2 linked regions of the Pirellula sp. SH-Sr6A genome follow. The protein of the gene in region 1 interacts with the protein of each later gene in a pairwise test. Links are inferred from orthologs where the notes say so. Each region holds a gene or a part of one and is shown on either strand. Other genes may lie near its edges. The genes, in order: nth and aceE.

The links.
Region 2: the proteins of nth (region 1) and aceE interact in binary tests that used the Escherichia coli proteins (3 or more experiments, as listed by UniProt). The link is inferred for Pirellula sp. SH-Sr6A from one-to-one orthologs.

The regions. Positions count from the first base shown.
Region 1 is NZ_CP011272.1:3,533,470-3,541,304, forward strand. Bases 294-3,009 are described here. They hold nth (endonuclease III), read left to right. Parts: upstream 294-1,184; coding sequence 1,185-1,835; downstream 1,836-3,009. Other genes in these bases: VN12_RS13670 (hypothetical protein), read left to right, coding at 294-1,151; VN12_RS13680 (ComF family protein), read left to right, coding at 1,854-2,615; VN12_RS13685 (TIGR01777 family oxidoreductase), read right to left, coding at 2,677-3,009. Outside these bases: more of VN12_RS13670, read left to right, coding at 1-293; more of VN12_RS13685, read right to left, coding at 3,010-4,083; VN12_RS13690 (sigma-70 family RNA polymerase sigma factor), read right to left, coding at 4,095-5,183; VN12_RS13695 (helix-turn-helix domain-containing protein), read left to right, coding at 5,484-6,395; VN12_RS13700 (RDD family protein), read left to right, coding at 6,544-7,614; VN12_RS13705 (stage II sporulation protein M), read left to right, coding at 7,670-7,835. UniProt on the Escherichia coli protein: DNA repair enzyme that has both DNA N-glycosylase activity and AP-lyase activity. The DNA N-glycosylase activity releases various damaged pyrimidines from DNA by cleaving the N-glycosidic bond, leaving an AP (apurinic/apyrimidinic) site.
Region 2 is NZ_CP011272.1:4,104,613-4,113,004, reverse strand. Bases 2,059-5,331 are described here. They hold aceE (pyruvate dehydrogenase (acetyl-transferring), homodimeric type), read right to left. Parts: upstream 4,989-5,331; coding sequence 2,259-4,988; downstream 2,059-2,258. Other genes in these bases: VN12_RS15650 (2-oxo acid dehydrogenase subunit E2), read right to left, coding at 2,059-2,157. In the rest of the region: VN12_RS15655 (PPC domain-containing protein), read left to right, coding at 1-734; more of VN12_RS15650, read right to left, coding at 727-2,058; VN12_RS15640 (metal ABC transporter permease), read left to right, coding at 5,388-6,764; VN12_RS15635 (exo-beta-N-acetylmuramidase NamZ domain-containing protein), read right to left, coding at 8,224-8,392. UniProt on the Escherichia coli protein: Component of the pyruvate dehydrogenase (PDH) complex, that catalyzes the overall conversion of pyruvate to acetyl-CoA and CO(2).

The sequences.
Region 1 (7,835 bases):
TCATGTTGGAACGCATGGCGAGGAGCAATCCTAAAATTGACTTGTCCAAACCGATTCCCCTGTCGGTCATCACCGAGGGGTTTCAGCAAATGCGAGGTGGCAGCTCCAGCAGTTCGTCCTCGAGCGATGAAGTGGCGAGTGGACCAGCGGTCTTGGTGCCGGGCTTTGGCGTCAAGATCGAGCGACCTCCGGTTCCCGGTTTTGGAATGAACGCCAATGCCTTGAGCATCCGGGTGGAAGAACAGGATTTGCGCGATGCCGACGAACGGATCCAACGCTACGATCGAAATCGGGATTCCGTCTTGGACGAAGCGGAGTTGCGAGACGGCCGGTGGTCCGATTCTCCGATGCAGTACGACAAAAATGGAGACGGAAAGCTGACCCGCGATGAATTGGCCGTTCGTTATGCCAAGCGTCGCATGGAGTCGTCAGGTTCCCCCAGCAGCAGCGGAGATAGCCGCGATTCACGCGACAGCCGGAGCGACCGCGATCGTCAAGGTTACGGAGACCGCGGTCAAGAAGAGAAGAAAGAGATTGCCAATCCGTTCGAGAAGATCGCCAGCTATAGACTGACTGATCGCGATGGCAAGCCAAAGCGACCTGCGGGGTTGCCAGAATGGTTTGCACGGTATGACGTTAACAGTGATAACCAAGTTGCGATGGACGAGTTCGTGAAGCGTCCGTCTGCAGAGGCGATTGAGGATTACGCACGGTTCGATACGAACTTGGACGGTTTCATCACGGCGCGCGAATGTTTGGCCGCTCATAAGAATGGTTTCATTCCTGGATCCAGCAGTGGCAGCGGGAGCAGTTCTTCCTCGAGTAGCGGTAGCAGCGGTGCAACCGCTAGTTCGGAAGGCCCAGGCAGCTCTGGAGCACCAGGCAGCTCGGGTGGATCCTCGACTCCGGGTGGAGCGGCGGGTAGTGCTAGCGGTGGTGCAGGTGCATCGCAGAGCAATAGTGCCGTTTCGCAACGGACCCGAGAGTGGATGGCAGGGCGTGTGACGAAGTACGATAAGAACCAAGATGGGAAATTGGACATCGACGAGTACAAGGTCTACAACTCGTCAGGAGACTTCACCAAGGCAGACACGAACCAAGATGGATTTGCGGATGTCGATGAATTGGCTATCGAGCGCAGCCGACGGTAGCATGGGGTAGTTCGAAACGAGTGACATAGCACGATGCTACGCAAGGACCGCGCGAAAACGGTATTGGAACGTCTTGGTGAGTTGTACCCCGAGACCTCGATTCCGCTGGACCATTCCAATCCGTATACGCTCCTGGTCGCGGTATTGCTCAGCGCCCAGTGCACCGACAAGATGGTCAATCGGGTAACACCGAGCTTGTGGAAGCTCGCTGATAACCCTTGGGACATGAGTCGAAGATCGGTCGAGGAGATCCGAGCGATCATCCAGCCGTGCGGATTGAGCCCGCAGAAATCGAAAGCGATTCGGGAGCTCTCGCAGATCCTGGTCGAAAAATACGAAGGGGCGGTTCCCGAGTCCTTCGAGTTGCTGGAAGAGTTGCCCGGTGTGGGGCACAAAACCGCGTCCGTGGTGATGAGCCAAGGTTTCGGGCACCCCGCCTTCCCGGTCGATACGCATATTCATCGATTGGCCCAGCGGTGGGGCCTTACCGATGGCAGATCGGTGGAGCAGACCGAGCGAGATTTGAAAAAACTCTTTCCGCAGGAGTCGTGGAATCAACTTCATTTGCAGATCATTTTCTATGGACGCGAGCATTGCACGGCCCGCGGGTGCAATGGAACGGTTTGCGGGATTTGCAAAGAACTCTACCCAAATCGAAAGAAACCTGTAGCGACCCGAAAGTAGTTCACCAAGCGATCGATCATGCCCACTACACGCCCGCCATGGACCCGGTCCATTCGTCCCTTTTTCGATCTCCTCTTTCCGCGTTATTGCACACTTTGCGATCGGCTGATCCTCGATTCCTGGAACGAGTCCCTTTGTGAGGGATGTTGGCAGGAGCTCTCGCCGGATCCCAATCGTTGCCAGCGATGTTGCGCCCCCGTTTCGAAGAGCAAGGCGATTTCTCCTAAGAGCTGTTCACTCTGCAAACGAGAATGGAAATTCGGGCGCGTCTATTGCTTGTGCACGTATCGCAATCAAGCGGCTAAGATCGCGAGACGGATGAAGACGCCCAAATACGAGCCATTGACCAAAGAGGTCGCAAATCGAATGGGAGATTGGTTTCTTTCGACGGAGCCTACCCCTCGATACGATCTTCTCGTTTCTATCCCTCAGTATTGGATGAAGCGGTGGCGAGACCGATACAACCAGTCCGATGTTCTTGCGAAGGTGCTTTCGAAAAAGATTGCGATCCCCTATGCCGAGGGGGCGTTGGTCCGAACGCGATGGACCGAGAAGCAAGGAACCAAGACGATTGAAGAACGATTGCGCGCGGTATTGGGTTCGATCTCCCACGATCGCAAAACCTCTGTGCAAGATCGAACGATATTGATCGTCGATGATATTTTGACCAGTGGTGCGACCGCCAATGAGGCTGCTAAGGCTTTGATCAATGCAGGTGCGAAGAAAGTCGATGTGATCGTGTTTGCCCGCGGCGCGAGCAGTTCAACCGCTGGGGGCTAGGGGTGGTCCGGGTCTATATTCGGCGCGACTATCTGCTAGTTGGTTTAGGTTGCTGACTGGTTTAGGCGTCGCCGAGGAGTTGCGCCAAGGCATCCTCCAAGCGCCGGGCTCGAAAGGGGAAATGCATTTGCTCCAATCGTTGAGGCACCGCTCGGGTGCTAGCAAGTAACAAGGCATCGGCCATTTCTCCGAGCGCGATGCGGAGCGCCGGGGCAGGTGCGGGAAACCAAGCCGGCCGCGATAGGGCTCGAGCGAGAGTGCGGGTGAATTCTCGATTCGTGGTGCCGTGCGGAGATGCGAAATTGAAGGGGCCAGATGCGTCGGGGCAGGCAGCGAGGAACAGGAATGCCGCAACCGCATCATCGAGGTGGATCCAGCTCCAGGATTGGTGGCCGTTCCCGATCCTTCCCCCGAGTCCCCAGCGGAGCAGCGGAAGCATCTTGGCAAGTGCGCCTTGATGGGGATGGAGCACCATGGCCAATCTTCCGATCGCGACGCGGCCCCCGGACGATTCAAAGGTCCTGGCCGCGGCTTCCCAGTCCTTGGCGACTTGCCCGAGAAAGTCGTCGGCGGGGGGGGATGATTCGAGGCACTCCCTATCCCCGCAATCGCCATAGATTCCCACCCCCGATGCGCAGACCAATGCTTTGGGAGGGGAAGATAGATCCGTCAGGGACTTGACCAAGGCATGGGTTCCGTCGATGCGGCTTGATCGGATCTTTCGTTTCGTTTCTTCGGTCCATCTTCGTTCTGCGATCCCAAAGCCGCCGAGGTGAACCACAGCGTCCAGATCCTGCATGGCATCAAGTCGGTTGAATCCCGATTGCCGGTCCCAAACAACCGATTCTCCTATGTTGCCACTCTCGTTGGAAGCGGATTGAGATTCAGGTCGGATGATCCGAACCACGCGATGTCCTAGGACCGATGCGAGTGCGGCGAGTCGAGATCCGATCATCCCGCTGGAACCGGTTATCGCGATACGGAGGGAACGTCCCGATACCCAAGGGGCCAAGAAATCGTGCAGTTCCAAATCGCGCCGCGTTGTCTCATGTCGATAAACAAACATGCGCCGCAGCATGCTGCGGACCATGGGAAGGGCGATGTTCGAAAGTGGTGCCCAAGGAAGATCAAAGCGAATGCGATCTCGAAGTCGGGATCGTTCCTCGTCGACCGCTTCGATGAGGTGGTCGTGTTGCCAGAAGGCGAATGGGCCGCTGATTTGTGTATCTTGAAAGGAGCGAGGGGCATCCAAGTTCGTGTGCCGCGCGAGCCACTTGAGCCGAAGAGGTCCCAGGCGTTGTTGCAGGACGACTTCTGCACCGACATCGATCGACGCCCCGCGTCGAAGGATGGTGATTCGTTCCCAAGGCGGAATAAGGCGATCGATGGCGCCTGGATTCGCATGGTACCCAAAGAGTTGTTCAGGCGAGGCAGGAAACTCGGAGGACCATTCGAAGGAGTGGGACACGGTGACGTTCTCTAGCCGACGGATTCGGGAAGAATCGACAAATCGGTCATGCCGCGAAGCTTATCGAGAGCACGCTTCTCCAATTGTCGGATCCGTTCTTTGGAAACCCCTAATTTATCCGCCAGCCGCTGAAGCGTTTGGACTTTGCGGTGTCCACCGAGAGAGAATCTGGCCCGGATGATGAACTTCTCACGGCGATCCAAGTGATCGAGCATGAGAGCCAAGCGCGAGCGAAGCTCGTTCCAGCGGTTTTCGCTCATGGAGGAGGATTTTTGTTCGTCGCTGAAGTCGATGCCGTTTTCGTCGATGCTGGCGATGTTCCGCTGACGTTCCTTTTGCTTCTCCATGACGCGGCGGTAGGTATTTCGTCGCACGACTTGGGTGGCGTAGGTACTGAAGCGGAATCCCATGGCGACATCAAACTTGTCGACCGCTCGGATTAGCGCGACGATACCATCGCTCAGCAGATCGTCGAACACGTTTTGGGTGTTGACGAATTTCTTGACGATCGAGATGACCAGTCGCATGTTGGATTTGACGATGCAGTCCCGGTGCCAGTCGGCGGCCCGCATCAATCCGTCGATACGGCGGATGAGCCAATCATCGGGCTTGTTCAAATCGAGCTTCGACTTCAGCTGGTTCGCTCGGAAGCGAAGGTAGTTCATCCGGTTGAAGAGAGCCTTTTCCTCCAGCGGTGTGAGGAGTTTGGTTTCGCACAAGCGGGCCAGATAGGAGGGGAGATCGGGAATCTTGGAAGCCTTGACGCTGCCCGAGGGTTCACCGGTGCTGAAGAGGAGGTCACCCAAGATCTCCCCTTCGGCCGACGAGTCCGAGAAGGAGGGGTTTCCGATGAAGGCGATCTCCGTCGCCGCCAGTCTCTTCGCTTCGGCGCGAAGGGCCGTATCGGCGATAGGCAGGGGCATGGAGAGCTGAACGAAGTGGAGGAAATCGGCTTCCACGGCGTTGCGTCGAAATGTTCTCGCCATTTTGGGTTTGTTCTCGGTGGAAGGCTTCGCCACCCTATCGCTGGACAACTCCAGGCTTGGAATGTCGAGATTGGTGACTTTTCGTTTTCTGGTTTTTGCAACTGCGACCGTCATCGTCATGCTCCCACTACTCTTTCGAAATTGATTTTCGTCCACATCGATACGTCGCTGAACGTTTTTTGTTCGATTCGGATTGGGAATCGTTCACTGAACCGTTCAAATCGTTCATATGGAACCTTTATACGGACGGAATGCGGCGGGAGCAAGAAAGTCTAGGCGGAATTCGGTAAATAAATTGCCTGGTAAATTTGCGTTTTTTGGCTGAAATCTTGAATCCGACTTGCCGATCGGTCTATACTCCTGAAAACGTTCACTTTGAATGATTTCGACACTTAAGAACGATTTGGTTGAGCGGTGGAAGAGAGCTTTACCCCCAAACAGGTAGCCCACGCCTTGCAGGTGAGCGAATCCTCGGTGAAGAGGTGGTGCGATCGGGGTTTGATCCGAACGGACCGGACGATGGGGGGGCACCGTCGGATTCCTTTGGAGAATCTGATGGAGTTTCTCGAGTCGACGAATCGTCGGCTGATCGACCCGGTCGCAATCGGGTTGGCGGGTGCGGCGGCGACGCCGGACGTGGCCGAGCGATCGAGCTTGGATTCCTCGCAATTTGCGGGTATGCGAGAGGAATTTGAGAGATCGATTCTCGCGGGGAACGAGGGGGATGCGAGGCGGATACTCAGTACCTGGTATGCTCGCAACGGCGGGATTGTGTCGGTCGCGGACGATTTGATCGCACCGGTATTTCGGTCGGTTGGGGAGCTATGGGAGTGCGGCGACCTCGAGGTGTATCAAGAGAGGCGCGGGTGTGAGATCTGCATCCGATTGATTCACGAGTTGCGGCGGTTGTTGGCGGAGCCTTCCCCGAACGCACCCTTGGCGATGGGTGGGACAGCGTCGGGGGATCAGTATCAGATTCCGACCCAGTTGATCGATATGACCTTTCGCGAGGCGGGTTGGCGTTCGGTGAATCTGGGGTGTGATTTGCCCTTTGCCAGTCTTTTGTCGGCGGCTCGGAAGCACATGCCGAAAATCTTTTGGTTGAGTGTTTCTTATGTGCCGGACGAGGCAAAGTTCATTGCGGACTGTGAGCAATTTGCCAAGCAGTTGCCCAAGGGGGTCTTGTTCACGGTGGGGGGAGCCGCGCTTTATGAAGGGCTTCGAAAGAGAATGACCTTCAGTTCCTACAGCGACAACATGCAGCAGCTCGCGTACTTGGCGAGGACGATCAAGGCGGGGCTTCCGCCCACGAGCACCCAGATCTGAATTGGCTTAGGAAAAGTTTAGGCGGACCGGTTACACTAGGTGCAGTTTTGTTGGTGGAGGAAGGCTCCGGGGGACAGTTTCTCTGGGGCTCTTTCTTGTATCAGCGACGTTGGTACGCCTCTTTAACGCTTGCAGGGTCACGGCTATTTTGAGTCCGAAACAAAGTCCGCTCGACTTGACCGCAGTCATCAAGACGCCGGAGAACATTCAGTTTGAGTATCGCTTAGCGGGTCCTTTTCGGCGCTTCCCTGCTTTGTTGATCGACTGGGTGGTTCGGATGTTGATGATCGCCGCGGGATACATTGCGATCTTGGTGGCATCGTCGACGTTTCTTTCCGTGACCGGGCAGTCGATTCTTCAGGACTTTGCGATTCTCATCGCGATGGTGGTCGATTTCTTGCTCCTTTGGTTTTACGGGACTTTTTTCGAGAGCTATTGGAACGGTCAGACGCCGGGCAAGTGGGCTTGTCGCATCCGCGTCATTTCGGTGGATGGGCGCCCCGTGAATGCATTCCAAGCAACGATTCGCAATTTGTTGCGTCCGGCCGACTTTGCTCCGATGGTATCGCTGGAGGTTTTTTCGAGCGAGTTCCCACCGGCGTATATCCTCCCGACGTTTCTTTGTTCGTTGGTTTGTATGGTGTTGACCAAGCGTTTTCAGCGATTGGGAGATTTGGCGGCGGGGACGATGGTGGTCGTCAACGAGCGGTCTTGGGTGCCCACGAATATCAAGCTGGAGGATGCGCGGATCCCGAGTTTGGCCGAGTACATTCCCCCCGGCTTCCGTCCCAGTTCGACGTTGGCCAAAGCGCTCGCGCTCTATGCGGAGAGGCGGGCTCGTCTTCCTGCGGGACGTCGCCAAGAGTTGGCTGCTTACCTCGCCAAGCCCTTGATACACCGGTTTGGGTTTCGCGAGGACACCAGTTCGGACTTGTTGCTATGCGCTCTGTACTATCGAGAGTTTGTGAGCAAGGAGGCGTTTCGTCCCCAAGGGGGCCGGCCTGTCTCCGGTGTTCCGGTGGGAGCTTCTCCGCTCGTCAGTTCCTCCGGCATGGCCCCTCCAGTGCCATCGCTGGTGCCTTCGGCGCCGTCGTTGGGGCCGTCCATGTCGACGCCGGCCCTGATGGCATCAAGTTCTGGGACGTCAGGTTCTGGGACCTCCACGCCGGTTACGGCGAAGGTGATCGCTCCTCCCCCCTTGCCTCCGGTTTCCTCATGACGAGGCGAGAGATGGACGCAAACCAAAGTTGGAATTCACGAAAAGGTAGGAAACGATGCGAATTGCCGAGGTGCTAGAACGCCGCCGTCAAGGTTGGTTGGAGTTGGAAGCCATGTGCGACGCATTGCAGAATGCGAGGTTCCCCTATCGCGATCAAGGGAGTCAGTTAGCCCGTTTCTCATCGTTGTATCGAGCGGCCTGCACCGATCTATCGATGTCCG
Region 2 (8,392 bases), 570 kb from region 1 along the record:
TCGATGCGTTCAATGCAGAAGGGATCTTGTTACCATCGGTTGCACCCGAGGGCCCATCTCCCACATCCAAGGATTCGGCCGCGACCGTCTCCCTCCCTTTGGATACCCAACGCGCGATTCTTCACAACAAAGAAACACACTTCTATCGGATTCAAAACTTAGGGGGCAAGTCGCTGGAGATCCAATTGCTCGCCCAATCCATCGGTTCGTACCTCGATGCAACGCTCACCATCACCAATAAGGAAGGAAAGCAAGTCTCGTTTCAAGATGACGACAAGACGAATCGAGATCCCAAACTGGTATGGCAAGTCCCCGATAACGAAGAGTATTGGGTGAGCGTTTCCGATTTTCATAAACTCGGTAGCGAGGACCGCGTGTACCGACTTCAAATCCGAGAACGCCTCACGAGTTTGCTTGCAACGGCTCCCGCCGAACTAAAAGAAAGCAAAGCCAATGAAGAATTCGAATGGAGCATCGCCCTCGAACGAATCAATAATTGGACAGGAGACGTCGAAGTCCTCGGAGTCGGGCTCCCTGCCGATGCAGTACTGACCAATACCCAATTCGCCGTGACCAAAGATGGTCCCAAAGCGCACGCGGTTAAAGTCAAGCTGCCGACGCCGTGGCAAGGCCCGTTTGCACTGCAATTGAAGCTGGCCGGAATCGAAACGCCAGTTACCGTCGCCGGCCCCACTCAGGCCGGCGTATGGATTTCCAACGTGGTGACTAAATAGCGAGCAGCAGTCTGCTCGGAGCTTCGAGATACGCAATAATGTCGTTCAAGAATCGGGCAGCTGTCGCACCGTCAACGAGACGGTGGTCATAGGCCAAACTCAAGGGCATCATCAATCGCGGTTTGATGGAATCGTCATCCATCACCACAGGAAGCTTGCGAGAACGACCGACAAGCAAAATCGCCACTTCCGGTACATTCACGATCGGGGTGGAATAAGTCCCACCGATCGCTCCGAGATTGCTGATCGTGAAGGTTCCACCTCGCAGATCACTCACGGCAAAGTCATTGCTACGAACTCGATTTGCGAGATCGGCTAACGCGTATGCAACGTCTGGAATCGACATCCGGTCGGCGTTCTTCAGGGTTGGAACGACCAATCCGCGGTCGCTATCCACGGCGATACCGAGGTTCACGTAGTCCTTGTAAATGATCTGCTCATTTTCCATATCGAGCGCCGCGTTGAGCGCTGGGTGGTGTTTGAGCGCCGTCGCCACAGCCTTGATCAAAAACGGCATCGTCGTGAGTTTGATCCCTCGCGAGGCGTAATCATCTTTGCTGGTTTGTCGGAACGCTTCCAGCTCGGTAACGTCGGCATCGTCAAAGTTCACCACGCGGGGAACCGACTCCCACGAGCGATGCATTTGATTAGCGATCGTCTTTCGAATCTTGGTCATTCGATCCACGCGAATCGGACCGTAGTCGTCTTGCGAGGGTGTGCCAGGCAGATTGGCCGCCGGGCTCTTCGACGCGCTCTTGGATTCACTGATTCCGGACGTAGGTGCGGGTGCCGCAGGAGCTGGTGTTCGGGCTGCTTGGCTCGCGTGGCGCACGACAGCCATCACGTCTTCACGCGTGATGCGACCTCCTTCACCTGAACCGACCACACTGGCCAAATCGACCCCCACTTCCCGTGCCAAGCGGCGGATGGCCGGACCCGCGGGAATCACGTCATCGGCGAACGGTGTTCCTTCGTTGTCAACCGCAGGGGCAGGTGCGGGAGCCGCAGCGACAGGCGCTGCAGGAACGGCGACTGGCCGAGCAGGAGCGACGGGAGCAGGACGGACGGGTTCTGGTTTCGGTGCAGCCGCTTGTTGCGGAGCTGCTGCTGGGGCGGGTGCTGCAGCCGGTTGTGGCGTTGGTGCTGCAGCAGCGGGGGCCGGGGCTTTGGCTGGAGCAGGAGCGGCTGCTCCCGATGCTTCAATGGTCGCGATAACGGTCCCGACGGGAACGCTCTCCCCTTCCTTGACCGTGATGCTCAGAATCTTGCCTGCTGCCGGCGACGGAACCGAGACAGTTGCCTTATCGGTTTCCATCTCGATGAGCGATTGTTCTTTCTTGACGACGTCACCAACGCTCACGAGGATTTCGAGAACGTCGCCAGATTCGATGCCTTCGCCAAGGGAGGGAAGCTTGATTTCCATGTCAGGATTCTGTTGAGTGAAGCGAACGAGTTTTGAAAATGTCCGAGTTCGGTTCCGAACTCCGATAGGGGAGCCGACGTTGCATGAAGCAACACGGCGCACTAAGCAAACAGGGGATTCGGTTTCTCGGGATCGAGTCCCAAATCTCGAATCGCTTGGGCAACGACCGCAGGTGCGATCTTTCCTTGTTTGCTCAATCGATACAACGCTGCAATGGTGATCGAGACCGCGTCGACTTCGAAGTGACGACGCAGAGCAGGTCGCGTTTCGCTGCGCCCCATCCCATCGCATCCAAGCACGTAGTAGTCTTGGCTGAGGTAAGGGAGCAACTGCTCACCGACTGCTCGAACGTTGTCGCTCGCGGAAATGATCGGCCCCTCGACTCCGTCCAACACCGATTGAATGTACGACTTCATCTCGGGCTGATCCGGGTGAAGCATGTTCCAGCGCTCGCAGCTTTGTGCATCGCGACGCAGCAATGTGTAACTGGTCACGCTCCAGGCATCGCTGGCGATTCCATAGTTTTCAGCCAGAATCTGTTGTGCTTCGAGCACGTGTCGCAATATGGCTCCACTACCAAACAGTTGCACCCGAGCTTTGGCCCCGTCGACTTCTTGAGATTTGAAGCGATAGATACCTTTGATAATACCGTCTTCGACACCTTCCGGCATCGCCGGCATGTCATAGTCCTCGTTGTGGACCGTGATGTAGTAAATCGCCGTCTCACCTTCTTGATAAAGTCGTCGCATACCATCGAGGACGATGACGACCGTTTCATACGCCCAAGCCGGATCGTAAGCTCGAACGGTTGGGAACGCGATCGCGTTGAGGTGGCTGTGGCCATCTTGGTGCTGCAGGCCTTCCCCGTTGAGGGTCGTCCGGCCTGCAGTTCCTCCAATAAGGAATCCCTTTGCCCGCATGTCAGCGGCTGCCCAAATCGAATCGCCGATTCGTTGGAAACCAAACATCGAGTAGTAGATGTAAAACGGAATCATATTGATCCCGTGAGCCGAATAGGCGGTGCCTGCAGCGACGAAGCTACTGATCGAGCCGCACTCGGTGATCCCTTCTTCCAGGATCTGTCCGTCCTTGGCCTCTTTGTAATAGGCGACCTGATCCGAATCGATTGGTTCGTACAGCTGCCCCGCATGGGCATAGATGCCGATTTCGCGGAACAAGCCTTCCATACCAAACGTCCGGGACTCGTCAGGCACGATGGGAACGATCTGCGACCCGATTTGCTTGTCTTTGACCAACCGACCCAACAAGCGGACGAAGCCGTTGGTTGTACTGATGGTCTTGCCTTCCAGCTGGGCACCTATGAACTTGCGATAATCCTCGAGCGAAGGGGTTTCCGTCTTCGGATGAATGGTGGGGCGGCTCGGGAGAGAACCACCCAATTGCTTGCGCCGGTCCTTGAGATATTTGATCTCATTGCTCGACTCGGGCGGCTTGTAAAACGGTGCATTCGCGACTTCCTCATCCGAAATCGGAATACCGAATCGGCTGCGGAACTCCAGAAGTTCCTTTTCGTTCATTTCTTTTCGGTTGTGAGCGATGTTCCGTCCCTCGCCCGCTTCTCCCAAACCGTAGCCCTTGATGGTCTTCGCCAAGATGACCGTGGGCTGTCCTTTGTGCTCAACGGCTGCCTTGTAGGCTGCGAAGACCTTCTCAGGATCGTGACCGCCTCGCTTCATCTTCTCCAGCCGCTCGTCGGAGTAGTTCTCGACCAGCTTGAGAAGCTCGGGATATTTCCCGAAGAAATGCTCGCGGATGTAGGATCCAGGCATACCGGTGTACTTTTGGTACTGACCGTCCACGACTTCGGTCATGCGTTGCACGAGGAGACCCGATTCGTCTTTTTGAAGCAGCGCGTCCCAATCGCTTCCCCAAACGACTTTGATCACGTTCCAGCCGGCTCCTCGGAAGACCGCTTCGAGCTCTTGCATGATCTTGCCGTTTCCGCGCACCGGACCGTCGAGCCGCTGCAGATTGCAGTTCACAACAAAGATCAAATTGTCCAGCTTTTCACGGGAAGCAAGCGTAATAGCCCCGAGGGTTTCGGGCTCATCGCATTCGCCGTCCCCAAGGAATGCCCATACTTTTTGCCCCCGCGTGTCCTTAAGACCGCGGTCGTTGAGATACTCGTTGAACCGGGCTTGGTAGATCGCCATGATCGGCCCGAGCCCCATCGAAACGGTGGGATACTCCCAAAAATCAGGCATCAACCAAGGGTGGGGGTAGCTGCTGAGGCCCCCTTCCGGTTGCAATTCGCGACGGAAGTTCTCAAGCTTCGCCTCTTCCAATCGGCCTTCGACGTACGCCCGCGAGTACATCCCTGGGGAGGCATGCCCTTGGAAATAGACGATGTCGCCGCCGTAACCGGATTCGCCCCGCCCTTTAAAGAAGTGATTGAAGGCGACTTCGTAGAGAGTAGCGGAGCTGGCAAAAGTGCTAATGTGCCCCCCTTGCCCTTTGTTTTTCGTGTTCGCGCGAACGACCATCGCCATGGCGTTCCAGCGGATGATGCTCTTGATCCGCCTTTCTAGCTCCCGGTTTCCGGGGTACGCGGGCTGCTTAGTCGCAGGAATCGTATTGATATACGGGGTCGTCGTTTCGAAAGGGATATCGACCCCTTCTGCCCGAGCCCGGTTTTCCAAAGCCTTGATCAGATAGCGAACGCGCTCCTCGCCCTTGCTTTTGCGAACATAATCCAAGGATCCGAGCCATTCGCCCGTTTCCGCTGGGTCCACATCGATAGGCGCTGCGACTTGGCCCGCCGCTGCCAACACCGAAGGGTCGACTTCTCCCAAGACTTCTGCGTCCGACATATTCCGTCTTTCTCAATGATCCAAAACGAGTTAGCAAAGGCAGTCTCCTGCCCCGCTAGGATAATTGCAAAACCTAGCATTGTCGCGAAATTGGTAACCTACGTAAAGATCCGAAAAGCTTATGGAGCTAGGTTCTCTTCAGACAGACTGCATTACAAGTGCGACTAATACTGGTTTGATTCTGTTTTTGCTCGTGCGATTTTCGCTTTCGCATCCCCCCTGCCTAAGCTGGATCCGGCGAAGCTAGCGGACTTCTGTGCCCACGGCGGCTCCACGGAGAGCACGAGACGACTGGCTGGCGACTTATTAGGGAAAATAGGCCCCGCACCACAAGACGTCTCGCCCCGATTCATTACAGTAAGACCTGCAAGAAACTCCACCCAATAAACTCCACAATGGATGAGCAGGTTCGAAGTTCGCATGGTTTGGGATTGGGAAATCGATGGTTGGATCGTCTTGGCCGGCTCTCTGGCGGCTGCCTGCGCGGCTGTTTTAGGCTCTTTCCTACTGCTGCGGCGCTTGAGCTTGCTCGGGGACGCAATCAGCCACTCCGTATTACCGGGAATCGCAGCCGCCTACCTTTTCACCGGAGAACGAGCCTCTTGGAGCATCTTCATCGGCGCTGCGATCACCGGGCTGGCGACGGTTTGGCTGATCGAATCGATCCGTCGTTTCGGAAACGTCGAGGAGTCGGCCTCCATCGGGATCGTCTTCACGTCCATGTTTGCGGTGGGGCTCGTGATGATTGTCCGTGCCGGCGACCACGTCGACCTTGACCCCTCCTGCATTCTCTACGGGAACCTGGAGACTTCGATCCTGGACACCGTGCCCACGCCCATCGGGGACATCCCGAGGGTTGTGCTCACGCTCGGGGGTGTGATGATTTTGAATCTCGCGGCGGTAGCCATTTTCTACAAGGAGTGGAAGGTGACGACTTTCGACGCCGCTTATGCGCAGTCGCAAGGTATTCCGAGCCGCTTCTTTCATTACCTTTTGGCTTCCCTCGTCGCCGTCACCTGCATCGCAGCCTTCGAAGCAGTCGGTAACATCTTGGTCATCGCCGTCTTGATCGTCCCCGCAGCGATCTCCTTCCTTTGGACCGCCCGTCTTTCCGCCATGCTGGCGTGCTCGGTTTCGGTCGCCGTTTTGATCGCCATCACCGGACACCTTGCTGCAATCTGGCTACCTCCTCTAGCGGGCCTGCGCTCGGTGAACTCGGCAGCCATGATGTCCGTCGCCGCCGGTCTATTCTTGGCAGCAACAATCTTGATCAGCCCTCGCGGCGGCTGGCTCTTTCAACGATGGCAACAGCTCGCGATCGCACGAAAAATCCTGCAAGACGACGTTCTTGCCTATCTTTATCGTTTGCAAGAACAATCGGCTGCACCGACCGTTCACCCCTCAACGAGTGCATCCACTCCCCCGATGTCGACGCAACCGTTCCATAGGAACGAGATTGCGAAGAAACTGCATGCCTCCCCTACGAGAATGGCGCAAGCTCTTCAGCAACTATCAACTCGCCATGCCATCGCGGTACGGGGTGATGAAGTCGAGCTCACGGAACAAGGATTGCGCGAAGCCCAGAACTTGGTCCGTTCCCACCGATTATGGGAGCAGTACCTCTCTATCGAAACGAACTTGCCGGACAATAAAGTCCACCCGCACGCAGAGTCCTGGGAGCACTTCACCAACTCGTCAATGCGGGGCGAATTGGACCAACGGACCGGCAACGCTCCTACCGACCCCCATGGACGTACGATCCCTCCGGAATCGTGAGATGGCTCTTGAACGTCTCTCGGTCGTGGAAGAGCACGGCTCGCTAGGGGGGGATTGAGAATGGAATAGTGGTCGAGCGTGCAGACGCTGTCGAGGACGACAGCTAGACAGAGAACACCAGCTCGACGTCGAACGGCTCGTCCTCGACCGTTCTGCATCGCCTTGTGGCTCCTAACAACTCAGCAGCGCAACCGGTTTTGCTTTCTGGCTTTCGAGACGTGGTCTGGCGTGCACAAGCTGTCGAGGACGACAGCTAGACAGGGAATACAGCTTACAAGCCGAACGGCTCGTCCTCGACCGTTCTGGATCGCCTTGTGGCTCCTAACAACTCAGCAGCCTAACCGGTTTTGTTTGCTGGCTTTTGGAATAGCGATCTAGCATGCAGAAGCTGTCGAGGACGACAGCTAGACAGGGGACGACAGCTACACGTCGAACGGCTCGTCCTCGACCGTTCTGCATCGCCTTGCGGCTTCTAACAGCTCAGCAGCGCAACCGGTTTTGCTTTCTGGCTTTCGAGACGTGGTCGGGCGTGCACAAGCTGTCGAGGACGACAGCTAGACAGGGAACACAGCTACACGTCGAACGGCTCGTCCTCGACCGTTCTGGATCGCCTTGCGGCTTCTAACAGCTCAGCAGCCTAACCGGTTTTGTTTGCTGGCTTTTGGAATAGCGATCTAGCCTGCAGAAGCTGTCGAGGACGACAGCTAGACAGGGAATACAGCTACAAGTCGAACGGCTCGTCCTCGACCGTTCTGGATCGCCTTGTGGCTCCTAACAACTCAGCAGCGCAACCGGATTTGTTTTCTGGCTTTCGAGACGTGGTCTGGCGTGCACAAGCTGTCGAGGACGACAGCTAAACAGGGAACACAGCCTCATGTCGAACGGCTCGTCCTCGACCGTTCTGCATCGCCTTGAGGCTTCTAACAACTCAACAACGCAACCGGTTTTGCTTTCTGGCTTTCGAGACGTGGTCGGGCGTGCACAAGCTGTCGAGGACGACAGCTAGACAGGGGACGACAGCTACACGTCGAACGGCTCGTCCTCGACCGTTCTGGATCGCCTTGCGGCTTCTAACAGCTCAGCAGCGCAACCGGTTTTGCTTTCTGGCTTTCGAGACGTGGTCGGGCGTGCAGAAGCTATCGAGGACGACAGCTACACGTCGAACGGCTCGTCCTCGACCGTTCTGCATCGCCTTGAGGCTCCTAACAGCTCAGCAGCGCAACCGGTTTTGCTTTCTGGCTTTCGAGACGTGGTCGGGCGTGCGGAAGCTGTCGAGGACAACAGCTAGACAGGGAACACAGCTACACGTCGAACGGCTCGTCCTCGACCGTTCTGCATCGCCTTGCGGCTTCTAACAGCTCAGCAACGCAACCGGTTTTGTTTGCTGGCTTTTGGAATAGCGATCTAGCCTGCAGAAGCTGTCGAGGACGACAGCTCGACAGGGGACGACAGCTAGACATTAGGGGTACAGCCAGAACGGTCGAAGCTCATGGCGGAACGCTTGTTCCTCCTCTTCCCATACACTTGCGATTTCCTCCCAAGGAACTTCAGCTTCGATCGCCAACCGCTCGCGATCCGATCCAAATAGCAAATCGATCGCGATGGGATTCTCCACGAATTCATAGATT